Regions from separate parts of the Viridibacillus sp. NPDC096237 genome, predicted to be linked through region 2. Evidence: riboswitches for the same ligand, from Rfam matches in the RefSeq annotation. Region 2 holds a riboswitch; each other region holds the start of a gene.
The links. Region 2 has a riboswitch for S-adenosylmethionine ahead of ACQKMD_RS03640 (methionine ABC transporter ATP-binding protein). Riboswitches for the same ligand answer to the same signal wherever they lie in the genome.
Positions count from the first base shown of each region.

Region 1 (4,543 bases), on a different contig from region 2:
GCTACGTATGAATAACGCCGTTCAAAAGATGAATTTGTTAGAAGAAGCTGCACGTTACTTAAGTACAGATGCTGAACATGTGAAAACAGCAACTGATCAAATGAAGATTGCTGCTGAACTTGGTGAAAAAAGCGTAGAACAGTCTTCAAAAGTGATGATGTTGATAGAAGAAACTATGGCTAATACAACAGAAACTGTTGAAGCACTAGGTAAAAAATCATCCGATATTACTTCCATTATTCGTACAATTACTGATATCTCAGAACTAACAAACTTACTGGCCCTTAATGCAGCCATCGAAGCAGCTCGTGCTGGTGAACATGGTAAAGGATTCGCTGTCGTAGCAGATGAGGTTCGAAAGCTAGCTGAGCAATCTCAAAAAGCCGCACTGGAAGTAACGGGGATCGTTTCATCAATTCAATCAGAAGTACAAGCTATTATCACACAAAATCATGATGGTGTACAAAATGTGATACACGGTGTTGAAGTGACAAATGAAACAAATGCTTCTTTAGATAAAATTATTAAACAAACAAACGATACTGTAGCGATTATTAACAAAATGGTCATTCAAATTGAGCAAACTTTAAGCTATAGCCAAGAAGTGGCTGCCTCCTTTATAGAAGTAAATCAGATTGCAGAAAATACAGCAATGAGCACAGAGCGTTCCGCAGCTTCTGCAGAAGAAGGCTCTGCATCAATGCAAGAAATTACAGCTTCAGCAGTTGAACTATCCAATCAAGCTGACGAATTACGAAAAGTGGTTGGGGAATTCAAAGTATAACTTTTTCACTAAATGACTTGCAATTTCTATTGAGATTGCAAGTTTTTTTATTCCGCTCATTAATTTATATGTATTAGAAATTCCTTCGTTCATAATGTTATTACCCCAATCCTCCCTTCTTAAGACAACATTTCATGTGATAACAATGATTACACTGGGATGTTAGTCGTATATAAAAAAATGGCAGGAGACATGACATCATCTCTCGTCCATTTACATATTAACAAATTCGGCATACGTTTTATTACCATGTACTTTGCAGCCATATAGATAACATTTTAAAACATAGTATGGCTCGAAATAAATTCTTGGGCGGTAGCCCTTCAAAATTCGTCCAATCAGTGTATTATATTTTTCTTTTGTATGTTGTAAGTCCATATTGGATTCTTCGAGATTTTCCTCTATCAACGCTTTATCTATTGCTCTTACACTACTTTTTACAATTTCATCAGCAGTTTCTGTTTTCATCTGGTCTATAATATCTGACGCTTCTTCTACTCTACCTAATTGAATAAGCGCATAAACATAATGTTCTACCCAATCATACGATCTAACAATTTCTCTCCATCCTATTTCAAACAAAGGAATTGCTTCTTCAAAGTAGTTAATTTGCGCATAAAGTTCAGCAACATTTACTTCACCCATATAATTTTCATCATCTGCATTAACTTTTTTAAGCGTATTAAGTACAGAATCGTAATCATCTAAATATAAGTAAGAAACCATTTCCGCATATTTTAAAAAATCGCCATCAGTTGCAGATTTTTTATAATGTTCTGCTGCTTTTTCAAAATTGTCCATGTTAAAATATGCTGCTGCTAAATTCCCATGAACTACTTCAGTATCTTCCATTTTTAAAGCATATTCTAAAATTCTGATTGCTGAAATATATTTTTCCATTCGCAAATAAATTTCACCTAGTAAAGCAAAAGGAAAATAATGTTTTGGTTGTTGTTCTATTGCTTCAGCTAAGAGCGGTAAAGCTTTGTAATATTCTTCAGCGTCTTTAATATAAAAACATGCTAAGTTATGGAGCGATTGTATATCTCTTTTTTCTATTACTGCTTGCTCTAGCATCATTTGAGCTTCTTCAAATTTAAATTCTTGTAATAACTGATTAACAGCTATGTCATTTAAATTCATCTCGTCACCTTCCAATTCAACTATGCAAATAATAGCATATTCATATAAAAATTGTACCACTTCTCAAAACTTATCAACTTTTCAAATTATACTTGTTTCATAAAAATGTTGATATTCTCATGTTTACATGGTAAAATTTCATTATTATCAACTTTCAAACAATTGAATATACTTACTTATCAAGAGAGATGGAGGGACTTGGCCCGACGATATCTCAGCAACCACCCTATTTGCGGCAAGGTGCTAATTCCAGTAGACGTAGTCTTGTAGATAAGGAGATTGACTTCATATTTTGAAGGCCCTCTTCCTTAGAGGGCCTTTTACTTTTTTAATAAAGGATGATGACATGATGACAAACAACCGTATTGAAACACGCCTAGTTCAGCTTGGTAATAACACTGATCAAAAAACGGGTGCTATTAACACACCGATTTACCTTTCGACAGCCTATAAACATGCGGGTCTTGGACAATCTACTGGCTACGATTATACACGGACAAAAAATCCGACACGCACTGTATTAGAGGAAGCTATAGCTAACTTAGAATCTGGAGACGCTGGCTTTGCCTGTAGTAGTGGGATGGCTGCTATTCAATTAGTATTGTCCCTTTTCAAATCAGGTGATGAGCTTATTTTACCTGAGGATATTTACGGTGGAACTTACCGTTTACTTGCTCAATACCATGAACAATATGCGATTAAACCTCATTATGCGAAATTCTCTTCAACTGAAGAAGTTGAGTCCTACATTAACGACAAAACGCGCGCCATTTTTATTGAGACTCCAACTAACCCTTTAATACAGGAATTTGATATTGAGCTATATGCAAAGCTTGCAAAAAAACATCATTTACTTCTGATTGTTGATAATACCTTCTTAACACCCTACTATCAACGTCCAATAGAGCTAGGTGCTGATATTGTTCTACATAGTGCAACTAAATACATCGGTGGCCATAATGATGTTCTGGCTGGGCTTGTCGTTAGTAAAGGTGAAGAGCTTAGCGAAAAACTATTCACAAATCATAATGCAGCAGGTGCAACACTTGCTCCATTCGACTCATGGTTACTGCTACGAGGATTAAAAACGTTACATCTTCGCATGAAACAACATACGGAAAATGCTAAGCAAATCGCGGCTTATCTAGAACAAGAACCTTTAGTAAAAGACGTTCTGTTTGCTGGTAAAGGCGGCATGATTTCTTTCCGTTTACAAAAAGGTGACTTAGTTGGTAAGTTTTTAGAAAGCTTGAAATTAATCGTCTTCGCTGAAAGCTTGGGCGGTGTGGAAAGCTTTATCACATATCCAACTACACAAACACATGCGGATATTCCAGAAGAAGAACGTATAGCTCGGGGTGTTGATGACTCTTTACTTCGCTTTTCTGTGGGTATTGAAGAAGCAGAAGATTTAATCGCCGATTTACAACAAGTTTTTTCTATCTTAGAAAAAGAGGTGTCATCATATGAGTTCAATTAATGAACAAATCGAAACAAGTTTAATCACCGCTTCTACTCGTGGTAATTACGAGCAAAAAACTGGTGCAGTAAATGTTCCAATATACTTATCATCTACATTTGATCAGGAACATTTCGATTCTTTTGGTCCGTATGATTATAGTCGTTCTGGCAATCCAACTCGTGATGCTTTAGAGAAGACAATTGCTGAACTTGAAGGTGGTACTCGTGGATTTGCATTCTCTTCAGGAATTGCAGCCATTGCTTCCGCCTTTATGATCTTAGAAGCCGGCGACCATATTGTTGTGACATCTGAAGTATACGGTGGAACATACCGTTTCGTAACACAAGTGTTAACAAAGTTTGGAATTGAACATACATTTGCTGATTTCTCTGAATTAGCATCAGTTGAAGCAGCTATACGTCCAAATACAAAGGTATTATATATAGAAACACCAGCTAATCCCCTTTTAGGTATTACTGATATAGAAAGTGTTGTGGCTATTGCAAAGGCAAATGGTGCTCTAACGTTTTTAGATAACACTTTTATGACACCTTTATATCAACGTCCATTAGATCTTGGTGTGGATGTTGTATTACACAGTGCAACTAAGTTTTTAGGGGGGCACAGTGATATTATCGCAGGGCTTGCAGTAACAAAAGACGTAGATCTTGGTAACAGAATCTACTTCATGCAAAACTCATTCGGTGCTATTTTAGGTGCGCAAGATTCCTTCTCTTTAATTCAAGGTATCAAAACGTTAAATGCCCGTTTAACACAATCAACAGCATCCGCATCAAAAATTGCAAATTATTTAGATGCTCATGAACTCGTAGAAGAGGTATATTTCCCAGGCTTAGAATCGCACCCAGGTCATGATATCCATACAAAACAAGCAAAAAATGCTGGTGCCGTATTATCATTTAAACTACCTAATCGTGAAATCACAAAAGCATTTGTTGAACATGTACAAATTCCAATTTTCGCTGTGAGCCTTGGTGGCGTAGAGTCCATCCTTTCCTATCCAGCTACAATGAGCCACGCCGCTATCCCTAAAGAAGAGCGTGAAAAACGTGGTATTACAGATGGACTTTTACGCTTCTCTGTTGGGCTTGAAAATGTTGATGATTTAATCGCAGATTTTGAGCAAGCTTTTG
Region 1 covers NZ_JBNNTI010000020.1:38,949-43,491, forward strand. The annotation lists gene ACQKMD_RS12380 (methyl-accepting chemotaxis protein) at 1-784, shown strand, start outside; gene ACQKMD_RS12385 (tetratricopeptide repeat protein) at 998-1,927, opposite strand; SAM riboswitch class I at 2,101-2,204, shown strand; gene ACQKMD_RS12390 (methionine biosynthesis PLP-dependent protein) at 2,277-3,407, shown strand; gene ACQKMD_RS12395 (aminotransferase class V-fold PLP-dependent enzyme) at 3,403-4,543, shown strand, end outside.
Region 1: it holds a riboswitch for S-adenosylmethionine, as region 2 does, so the genes downstream of both, ACQKMD_RS12390 (methionine biosynthesis PLP-dependent protein) here and ACQKMD_RS03640 (methionine ABC transporter ATP-binding protein) in region 2, are expected to answer to the same signal.

Region 2 (4,543 bases):
TTTATAGCCTTTTTTCTCTAGTTGCGGAATGATTGCTTTATTTAACATGTCGCTATAAGGACCTGCAGTTGCGCCAATTTTAATCTCTTTTGAATCTTTTTCTTTACTTTCATCTTTGTTACCGCATGCAACTAAAGCTGTTGCTAATACGAATAATAACGCTGCTAGTAAAAATTTCTTCATTTTGAAATCTCCCCTTTATCGCTTATCGATTGCTTTTGAAATGGCATCGCCTGCAAGTTGGATAATTTGGACGATAACTATTAAAATGACAACTGTCGCAATCATGATTGTGTTGTCATAGCGGTAATAACCAAAGCGAATTGCTAAGTCACCAATCCCACCACCGCCGATAATACCGGCCATCGCAGAGTATGCGACTAAACTAATAACCGTCATTGTAATGCCTTGAATAATACCTGATTTCGCTTCAGGTAATAACACGTCTTTTACAATCATCCACGGTGTTGCACCGACTGCAATTGATGCTTCTATGACACCTTTATCAATTTCACGCATAGACGTTTCAACAAGTCTCGCGAAAAATGGGATTGCTGCTACGGATAATGAAACACTCGCAGCTACTGGCCCAATAGTATCCCCAACTAATATTTTGGTTAGTGGGAACAACGCTACTAATAGAATGATATAAGGAATGGAACGAACAAGATTGACAATAAACCCTAGAATTCCATTCAAAAAACGGTTTCGTAAAAATAAACCTTTGCTTGTAATAAATAAAATAATACCTAGTGGTAAACCGATGATTAGCGAGATGCTAAGTGAAATACCAATCATGAGTAATGTTTCACCAAATGCTTTCCATATATCTGGAAGCATACTAAGGAAATGTTCGAAATCAAATAACATCGTTAATCACCTCCACAAACGCACCGCGCCCTTCTAAATAGGAAACGGCTCTCTTCACATTATCCGGATGACCTTGTAGCTCCATTAGGAAAATGCCAAGCGGTTTTTCTTGAATATACTCAATAGTGCCGTGCAGGAAATTCCCGTGTACATCAAAGTTTTGAATCATATCTGAGATGACACCCTCACCAGCGACATCCCCTTTGAATAACACTTTAACCATCTTCCCTTTGACACCTTTAAGAATTGTTGGCGGAAGTTCAAATGATACAACACTACTGATAAACTCTTGGGTTAAAGGCTCAACTGGATTTGCAAAAATGTCATAGACAGAACCCTCTTCAATGACTTTCCCGTCTTGCATAACAACCATGCGATCACAAATTTCTTTGACAACATCCATTTCATGAGTAATCAGGACGATTGTAATATCAAACTCACGGTTGATTTTCTTCAGTAAGCGTAAAATAGAAACTGTCGTTTTTGGATCAAGTGCTGATGTTGCTTCATCACAAAGTAGTATAGATGGGTTATTTGCAAGTGCTCGGGCGATACCAACACGTTGCTTTTGACCGCCACTTAATTGTGCTGGATAGACATCGATTTTCTCAGCTAAACCAACCATTTCTAACAATTCTTTTACACGAGCTTTAATACGAGCTGGCGGTGTAGCTGCTGCTCTTAAAGCAAATTCGATGTTCTCACCGACAGTTTTTTGACTGATTAAGTAAAAATGTTGAAAAATCATACCGATTTTCAAACGAGCTTTTCGAAGTTGCTCACCTTTTAGCTTCGTTAAGTCTTGACCATTTACAACGATACTGCCACTCGTTGGTCGCTCTAATAAATTGATACAACGTAGAAGTGAGCTTTTCCCTGCTCCAGAGTAGCCTACGATACCGAAGACTTCACCTTTGTTGATTTTCAATGATACGTTATTTACGCCCGTAACCTTCCCTTTTTTTGTTTTATATATTTTCATAAGATTCTGAATCTTGAGCATATTGTATCCCTCAAATCTGTTTATATTATATAAATTCTATAGAATTACTAGGTATTTTCTATTAAAAAATACTTCTTTCAATTTTCTGAAAGAAGTATCGTAAATGTAAATTGGCGATTTATCTTCCAGAATGCACTCATTCTGCAGGAATTGGCACCTTCCCTTTTCAGGGGGTTGCCGGACGTCATAGGGCCTATCCCTCGGTCTCTCTAGATAAAGTTCAATATTCGTTTGTAAGTTATGAACTAAATATTACGGTGTAATAATCTAGTTGTCAAACACTTTTTTGAAATTCTGTATTATTTCAAAATATCTTTATATAATTCAGGTCGTCGATCATCATACACTGGAATTCTTTGGCGAATTTCATCAACTATAGAGAAATCGATATCGATAATCGCCATTTCTTCATCTTCTCCACCAGTCCATAATACTTCACCCCAAGGTTCAATAACCATTGATTGACCGTTGAAATTCTGTTTTTTATGGCTAATTCGATTTACTGCAATAACAAAACATTGGCTTTCAATTGCACGTGCTTGTAATAACGTTTTCCAATGATCAATACGTGGTGTTGGCCATTGTGCAGAAACAAAAATTACTTTTGCTCCGTTTAACGCGTGTAGGCGTAACCACTCCGGAAAACGAATATCGTAGCAAATAACACCAGCTGCTGGAATATCACCCAGCTCAAAGTTATTTTTCTTATCACCAGCTGATAAATACAAATGCTCGTCCATTAAACGGAAAAGATGTGCTTTGTCATATTCGCTGACAAGCTCCCCTTTATTGTTATAGACGTACATCGTATTGTAGAATTCACCATCTTTTTTTGTCGATACTGAGCCACCAACTATATGAATTTGCAGTTCTTTCGAAAGCTTTTGTAAAAAATCCTTCGTACGCTCCCCGTTTGGATCTGCTAGCTCTTCTAATTTCTTTAAAGCATAGCTAGAATTCCACATTTCAGGAAGAATTGCGAGTTCTGCTCCCTTATCCGCAGCCTCTCTAATAAATTTTTCAACGTTTGAAAAATTTTTTTCAATGTCCCCGAAGGCAACATTTAACTGTATACATGCAATTTTCATAACTCCACCACCTGTAGACATTTTCTTTAAAAAGTTATAATATTTCTCTTATTATTGCGACTATTTTATACATACGTCTATTTTATCCACAAAGTAGTTATTGTGTATAGAGTATTTAGCGAAAGTTTTTGTAGATAACAAATTTTCGAACAAAATAATTCAAGGGGGTTAGCTCAAAGATGGAATTTTCAACGAGATTACAGCAATTGCCGAAACAGTTTTTCGCAACATTAGTACAAAAAGTAGGTGCCGCAGTGGCGGAAGGTAGAGATGTCATCAATTTAGGACAAGGTAATCCCGACCAGCCAACACCTCCACATATTGTAAAAGCTATGCAGGATGCTGTTACTAATCCGCAAGCTCATAAATACTCACCATTCCGTGGCTTACCTGAATTTAAGGAAGCAATTGCTGCATTTTATGCGCGAGAATACGGTGTTGAAATTGATGCAAATACGGAAGTAGCCATACTTTTCGGCACGAAAATTGGCGTAGTCGAATTACCTTTAGCTATTATGAACCCTGGAGATTCAATGCTACTCCCAGACCCTGGTTATCCAGACTATTGGTCAGGTGTGGCACTAGCTGAAGTCAAGTTCGATACACTTCCGCTACTACCTGAAAACAACTTCCTACCTGATTACACAACTGTGTCAGATGAGGTAAAAAATCGTTCGAAACTAATGTATTTAAATTATCCAAACAACCCAACTGGAGCTGTTGCGAATTTATCATTTTTTGATGAAACTGTGCAGTTCGCAAAAGATAACGATATTGCCATAATGCATGACTTTGCATACGGAGCAATTGGCTTTGATGGTGAAAAACCAGTGAGTTTTTTACAAGCTGACGGAGCTAAAGACGTTGGCGTTGAGCTATATACTTTATCAAAAACATATAATATGGCCGGATGGCGTATTGGCTTTGCAGTTGGTAACGCCAAACTGATTGAAGCATTAAATTTAGTACAAGATCATCTATTTGTCAGCATTTTCCCTGCAGTGCAAGAGGCTGGCATTGCCGCACTTACTAACCCACAAGATTGCGTAACCGAGTTAGTGGCTATGTATGAAAGCCGCCGAAACGCATTAAACGTTGCTTGCGAACGTATTGGCTGGGCTGTGAAAGCACCAAAGGGGTCATTCTTTGCATGGCTTCCTGTACCAGAAGGTTATACAAGTGAAGAATTTGCTGATTTATTACTTGAAAAAGCTGATGTAGCAGTTGCTGCTGGTAATGGTTTTGGAGAATACGGAGAAGGGTACGTACGTGTAGGCCTGCTTGTTGATGAGGACAGGCTTCATGAAGCGATAAAACGTATCTCTAAACTAAATTTATTTTAAGAAATCACATTAAACAAATTGCCTAATAAAAAATGCTCAGCAAATCTGCTGAGCATTTAAAATTATGAAATTACCCCTAGTTCTTTACCTACTTTTTCATAAGTAGCTAAAGCCTCATCTAGCATTTCTTTTGTATGTGCGGCAGTTGGCATGTTACGCACGCGTCCAGTGCCTTTTGGTACAGTTGGGAAGACGATTGATTTAGCGTATACGCCTTCTTCAAAAAGACGAGCAGAAAA
Region 2 covers NZ_JBNNTI010000002.1:158,934-163,476, forward strand. The annotation lists gene ACQKMD_RS03630 (MetQ/NlpA family ABC transporter substrate-binding protein) at 1-183, opposite strand, end outside; gene ACQKMD_RS03635 (methionine ABC transporter permease) at 199-870, opposite strand; gene ACQKMD_RS03640 (methionine ABC transporter ATP-binding protein) at 860-1,873, opposite strand; SAM riboswitch class I at 1,989-2,093, opposite strand; gene ACQKMD_RS03645 (carbon-nitrogen family hydrolase) at 2,173-2,961, opposite strand; gene ACQKMD_RS03650 (pyridoxal phosphate-dependent aminotransferase) at 3,141-4,304, shown strand; gene ACQKMD_RS03655 (glycine C-acetyltransferase) at 4,367-4,543, opposite strand, start outside.

Region 3 (4,543 bases), on a different contig from region 2:
CCGCCCGCGGAAAGCGTCCACCGTAGCGGAAATCAACGGTCGTATCTATTTATATATATTCTAAAATAAAAAGACCACTCAAAGAGTAGTCTTTTCTAATTTATTAGTTGAATTAAGCGATAGGACCGCCGTTTTTCACGATATCTTCTGATACAACACCGAATTTTTTGAAGTTTTCTCGGAACATGTCAGCAAGAGCAGAAGCTTTTTGATCATAAGCTTCTTTATCTTTCCATGCGTTACGTGGATTTAATACTTCAGTTGGAACACCTTCAACAGCTACAGGTATTTCTAGACCGAAGATAGCATCTTTTTCAGTGGAGACGTTATTTAATTTACCATCGATTGCGGCACGAACCATTGAACGAGTATAAGAAAGTTTCATACGGTTACCAACGCCATATTCTCCACCAGTCCAACCAGTGTTTACTAAGAATACGTTTACTTTGTGTTCATCGATCTTGTTACCTAACATTTCAGCATATACTGTTGCCGGAAGTGGTAGGAATGGAGAACCGAAGCATGTTGAGAATACTGGTTCAGGTGAAGTAACACCGCGTTCAGTACCTGCCAATTTAGATGTGAAACCACTTAAGAAGTGATACATTGCTTGCTCTTTTGTTAATTTACTGATTGGAGGCAATACGCCAAATGCATCTGCAGTTAAGAAGATGATTGTTTTTGTATGACCTGCAACAGATGGATCAACAATGTTTTCGATATTTTGAATTGGGTAAGCAACACGGGTATTTTCCGTTAGCGAACCATCGTCGTAATTTGGAATACGTGTTTCTTCATCAATTACTACGTTTTCTAGTACAGTACCAAAACTGATAGCATTGTAAATTTCAGGTTCTTTCTCTTTAGAAAGGTTGATAGTTTTAGCATAGCATCCACCTTCGATATTGAATACACCGTTGTCAGACCAACCATGCTCATCATCGCCGATTAATTTACGGTCTGCATCTGCAGATAAAGTTGTTTTACCTGTTCCAGATAAACCGAAGAATAGTGCTACATCGCCTGCTTCACCAACGTTTGCTGAACAGTGCATTGAAAGAATACCTTGTTGTGGTAATAAGTAGTTCATGATACTGAAAATCGATTTTTTCATCTCACCAGCGTATTCAGTTCCGCCAATTAGGATGATGCGTTTTTCAAGAGAAACGATAATGAAAGTTTCAGAATCAGTTCCATCTACTGCCGGGTCCGCTTTGAAAGTTGGAGCAGAAACGATTGTGAAGTCAGCTTCATGTGTTTCTAGCTCTGCTTCAGTAGGACGAATGAATAATTGATGTGCAAATAGGTTATGCCAAGCGTATTCATTTACTACTCGAATAGCTAAACGAGATGATGTATCTGCACCTGCAAAACCGTTAAATACAAATAATTCTTCTTTTTCTTTCAAGTAGTTAACTACTTTAGTGTACAATGAATCGAAGATATCCGATGAGATTGGTCTATTTACTTTACCCCAATCAATTTTATCTTTCGAACTTTCTTCTTCAACCATATATTTATCTTTAGGAGAACGACCTGTATATTTTCCTGTGACTGCTCTTACAGCACCATCAACAGTTAAGATTGCTTCACCGCGTGAAGAAGCTTTTTCTGTTAATTGTGGTACTGAAAGTTGTTCCAGAATATTTTCACCTTTCAATAATTCCTTCAGTTCATTCGTAATTTCTACTGAATTCATCGTTTTACGTACCATCCTTTTTATATTATTTCTCTTGTTAGAGGGGATTTATATTTCATTTTCGAAATTAGTATAACACATTTAGTTAAATAATCTATACTAATTGCAATATAATTTTTATGAAAATTGTACTTTTTTTTAAGAAATAAAAAAGATGTTGACAACTAAGCTATAATGTTCTAATATGTGAAATTGAACGGATACTCTTATCCCGAGCTGGTGGAGGGTCAGGCCCTATGAAACCCGGCAACCTGCATTGTGTTTTTATGTGATGCGCTGGTGCTTAATCTGATGCAAGGATTTTATCCTTGAACGATAAGAGTGAAAGGTGCTTATGAATTATTCCCTTCCACTCATTAGTAATAATGGGTGGAAGGGTTTTTTTATCTAAAATAGACCAATTCCTAAATTTTTGATAAGTATATGTAATTTATGCGGTTCTATTTATATATAGTGGCACTTTCTAGAATCCTCGTGTTAAAAGCAGCAACGGCTTGGTGTTCAATCCTACTGGAAAGAACTAACATGGGTAATGAGTACCGTATCATTTCCGAGGCAATCTCGCAGATAATAGGAGGAAACCAAATGACAAACCGTCGACTGTTTACATCAGAGAGTGTAACAGAAGGACATCCAGATAAAATTTGTGATCAAATTTCGGATGCCATTTTAGATGAAATCGTTTCAAAAGACCCGAATGCACGTGTTGCGTGTGAAACTACAGTAACAACTGGTCTTGTATTAGTAGCAGGAGAGATTACAACATCAACTTATGTTGATATTCCTAAAATCGTTCGTGAAACGGTAATGGAAATCGGCTATACGCGTGGTAAATATGGCTTTGACGGTGAAAACGTTGCTGTTTTAACAGCAATCGGTGAGCAGTCAGCTGATATCGCATTGGGTGTTGACCAAGCTCTTGAAGCACGTGAAGGTTCAATGACAGATGAAGACATTGAAGCAATTGGTGCTGGTGACCAAGGTTTAATGTTTGGATTCGCTTGTAATGAAACACCTGAGTTAATGCCTTTACCTATTAGCTTGGCACATAAATTAGCTCGTCGATTATCAGAAGTTCGTAAAACACAAGAGTTAGCTTATTTACGTCCGGATGGTAAAACTCAAGTGACAATTGAATATGATGAAAATAATCATCCTGTTCGCGTTGACACAATCGTTATTTCAACTCAGCATGATCCAGAAGTGACATTAGAGCAAATTAAAGAAGATTTACAAGCGTGCGTAATTGCTCCGGTTGTTCCTACTGAATTACTTGATGAGAACACAAAATACTTTATCAACCCAACTGGTCGCTTTGTAATTGGTGGACCAAAAGGTGACGCAGGGTTAACAGGACGCAAAATTATCGTAGATACTTACGGTGGATACGCTCGCCATGGTGGCGGTGCATTCTCTGGTAAGGATGCGACTAAGGTGGATCGTTCTGCAGCTTATGCGGCGCGTTATGTTGCAAAAAATATTGTAGCAGCTGAACTTGCCGAGCGTTGTGAAGTACAACTTGCTTATGCGATTGGTGTTGCACAACCAGTTTCAATTGCAATCGATACTTTCGGTACTGGTAAAGTGAAAGAAGCAGATTTGGTTGAGTGGGTTCGTGAATTATTTGATTTACGCCCAGCAGGCATTATTAAAATGCTTGATTTACGCCGCCCTATCTACAAACAAACAGCTGCTTATGGCCATTTCGGCCGTACAGATTTGAATGTTCCATGGGAAGCTACAGATAAAGCTACCGTTTTAAAAGATAAAGCTGGACTTTAATTCATTCTGGAAAATCCCAATAATACTAAATATCCCGAGTTACATATTGATTATTTTAGTAATCAAATGTAGCTTGGGATATTTTTTGTTTTTATATAGAAGAAACTCACAATAAGAAATTAAAAAAACCTGAGAAATCGTATGAAAAACGATACTCAGGCTTCTAGATTTAGTTATTTTTGTAGTGATTTATAATATTGTCCTTTTTCATAATACTCATTCACAATGCGATCCATATCTTTTTTATCTTCTTCAGTTAACTCGCGAATAACCTTTGCAGGGCGTCCAAATACTAATGTGTTAGGAGGGATTATCTTACCTTGTGAAACGAGACTGCCGGCACCAATAAATGCGCCTTCACCAATTTCAGCACCATCTAGGATAATTGAAGCCATCCCAACAAGAGCGCCTTTTTTTACAGTACAGCTATGTAATGTTACTTGATGTCCAATTGTCACATCGTCTTCTAAGATAAGTGGATATGCAGGACTTTGATGTAAACAACATAAATCTTGGATATTTACTTTGCGTCCTATAATTGTAGGAGAAACATCTCCACGGATAACCGTATTATAAAAAATAGAAGAATCAGGTCCTATAGTAACATCGCCAGTGATAATAACGTTATCGCCGACAAAAGCGGATGGGTCAATAGATGGTTTTTTGTCTCTGAATGGATAAATCATCGAAAAATGCCTCATTTCAAGTTATTATGTATTATTATCGTAACAAAAGGAAGACATGAATGGAACAGTTATAGTAAGAATACGTTAAAATATAAGATAGGAATTTATGAGGTGAGATAGTAATGTGGAAATGGGAAACTGACGGCCAAGCAAGAGCCGTCGCTGTAATTATACATAGTGCATACGAACATCATCGTCGATATGCATGGCTAATTGAAAACTTAAGAACGTCTGGTATTCATGTTATTTCAGGAGATTTACCTGGACATGGAGAGGAGAGTAGACATAAAAGTGTGCATAGTGAAGAGTTTAAAAGTTACGAAACATTTGTTAAACAACTAATGCAAGCGGCTTTAACGTATAACTTACCTGTATT
Region 3 covers NZ_JBNNTI010000007.1:108,663-113,205, reverse strand. The annotation lists gene pckA (phosphoenolpyruvate carboxykinase (ATP)) at 113-1,699, opposite strand; SAM riboswitch class I at 1,903-2,021, shown strand; gene metK (methionine adenosyltransferase) at 2,285-3,481, shown strand; gene ACQKMD_RS06900 (gamma carbonic anhydrase family protein) at 3,655-4,167, opposite strand; gene ACQKMD_RS06895 (alpha/beta hydrolase) at 4,290-4,543, shown strand, end outside.
Region 3: it holds a riboswitch for S-adenosylmethionine, as region 2 does, so the genes downstream of both, metK (methionine adenosyltransferase) here and ACQKMD_RS03640 (methionine ABC transporter ATP-binding protein) in region 2, are expected to answer to the same signal.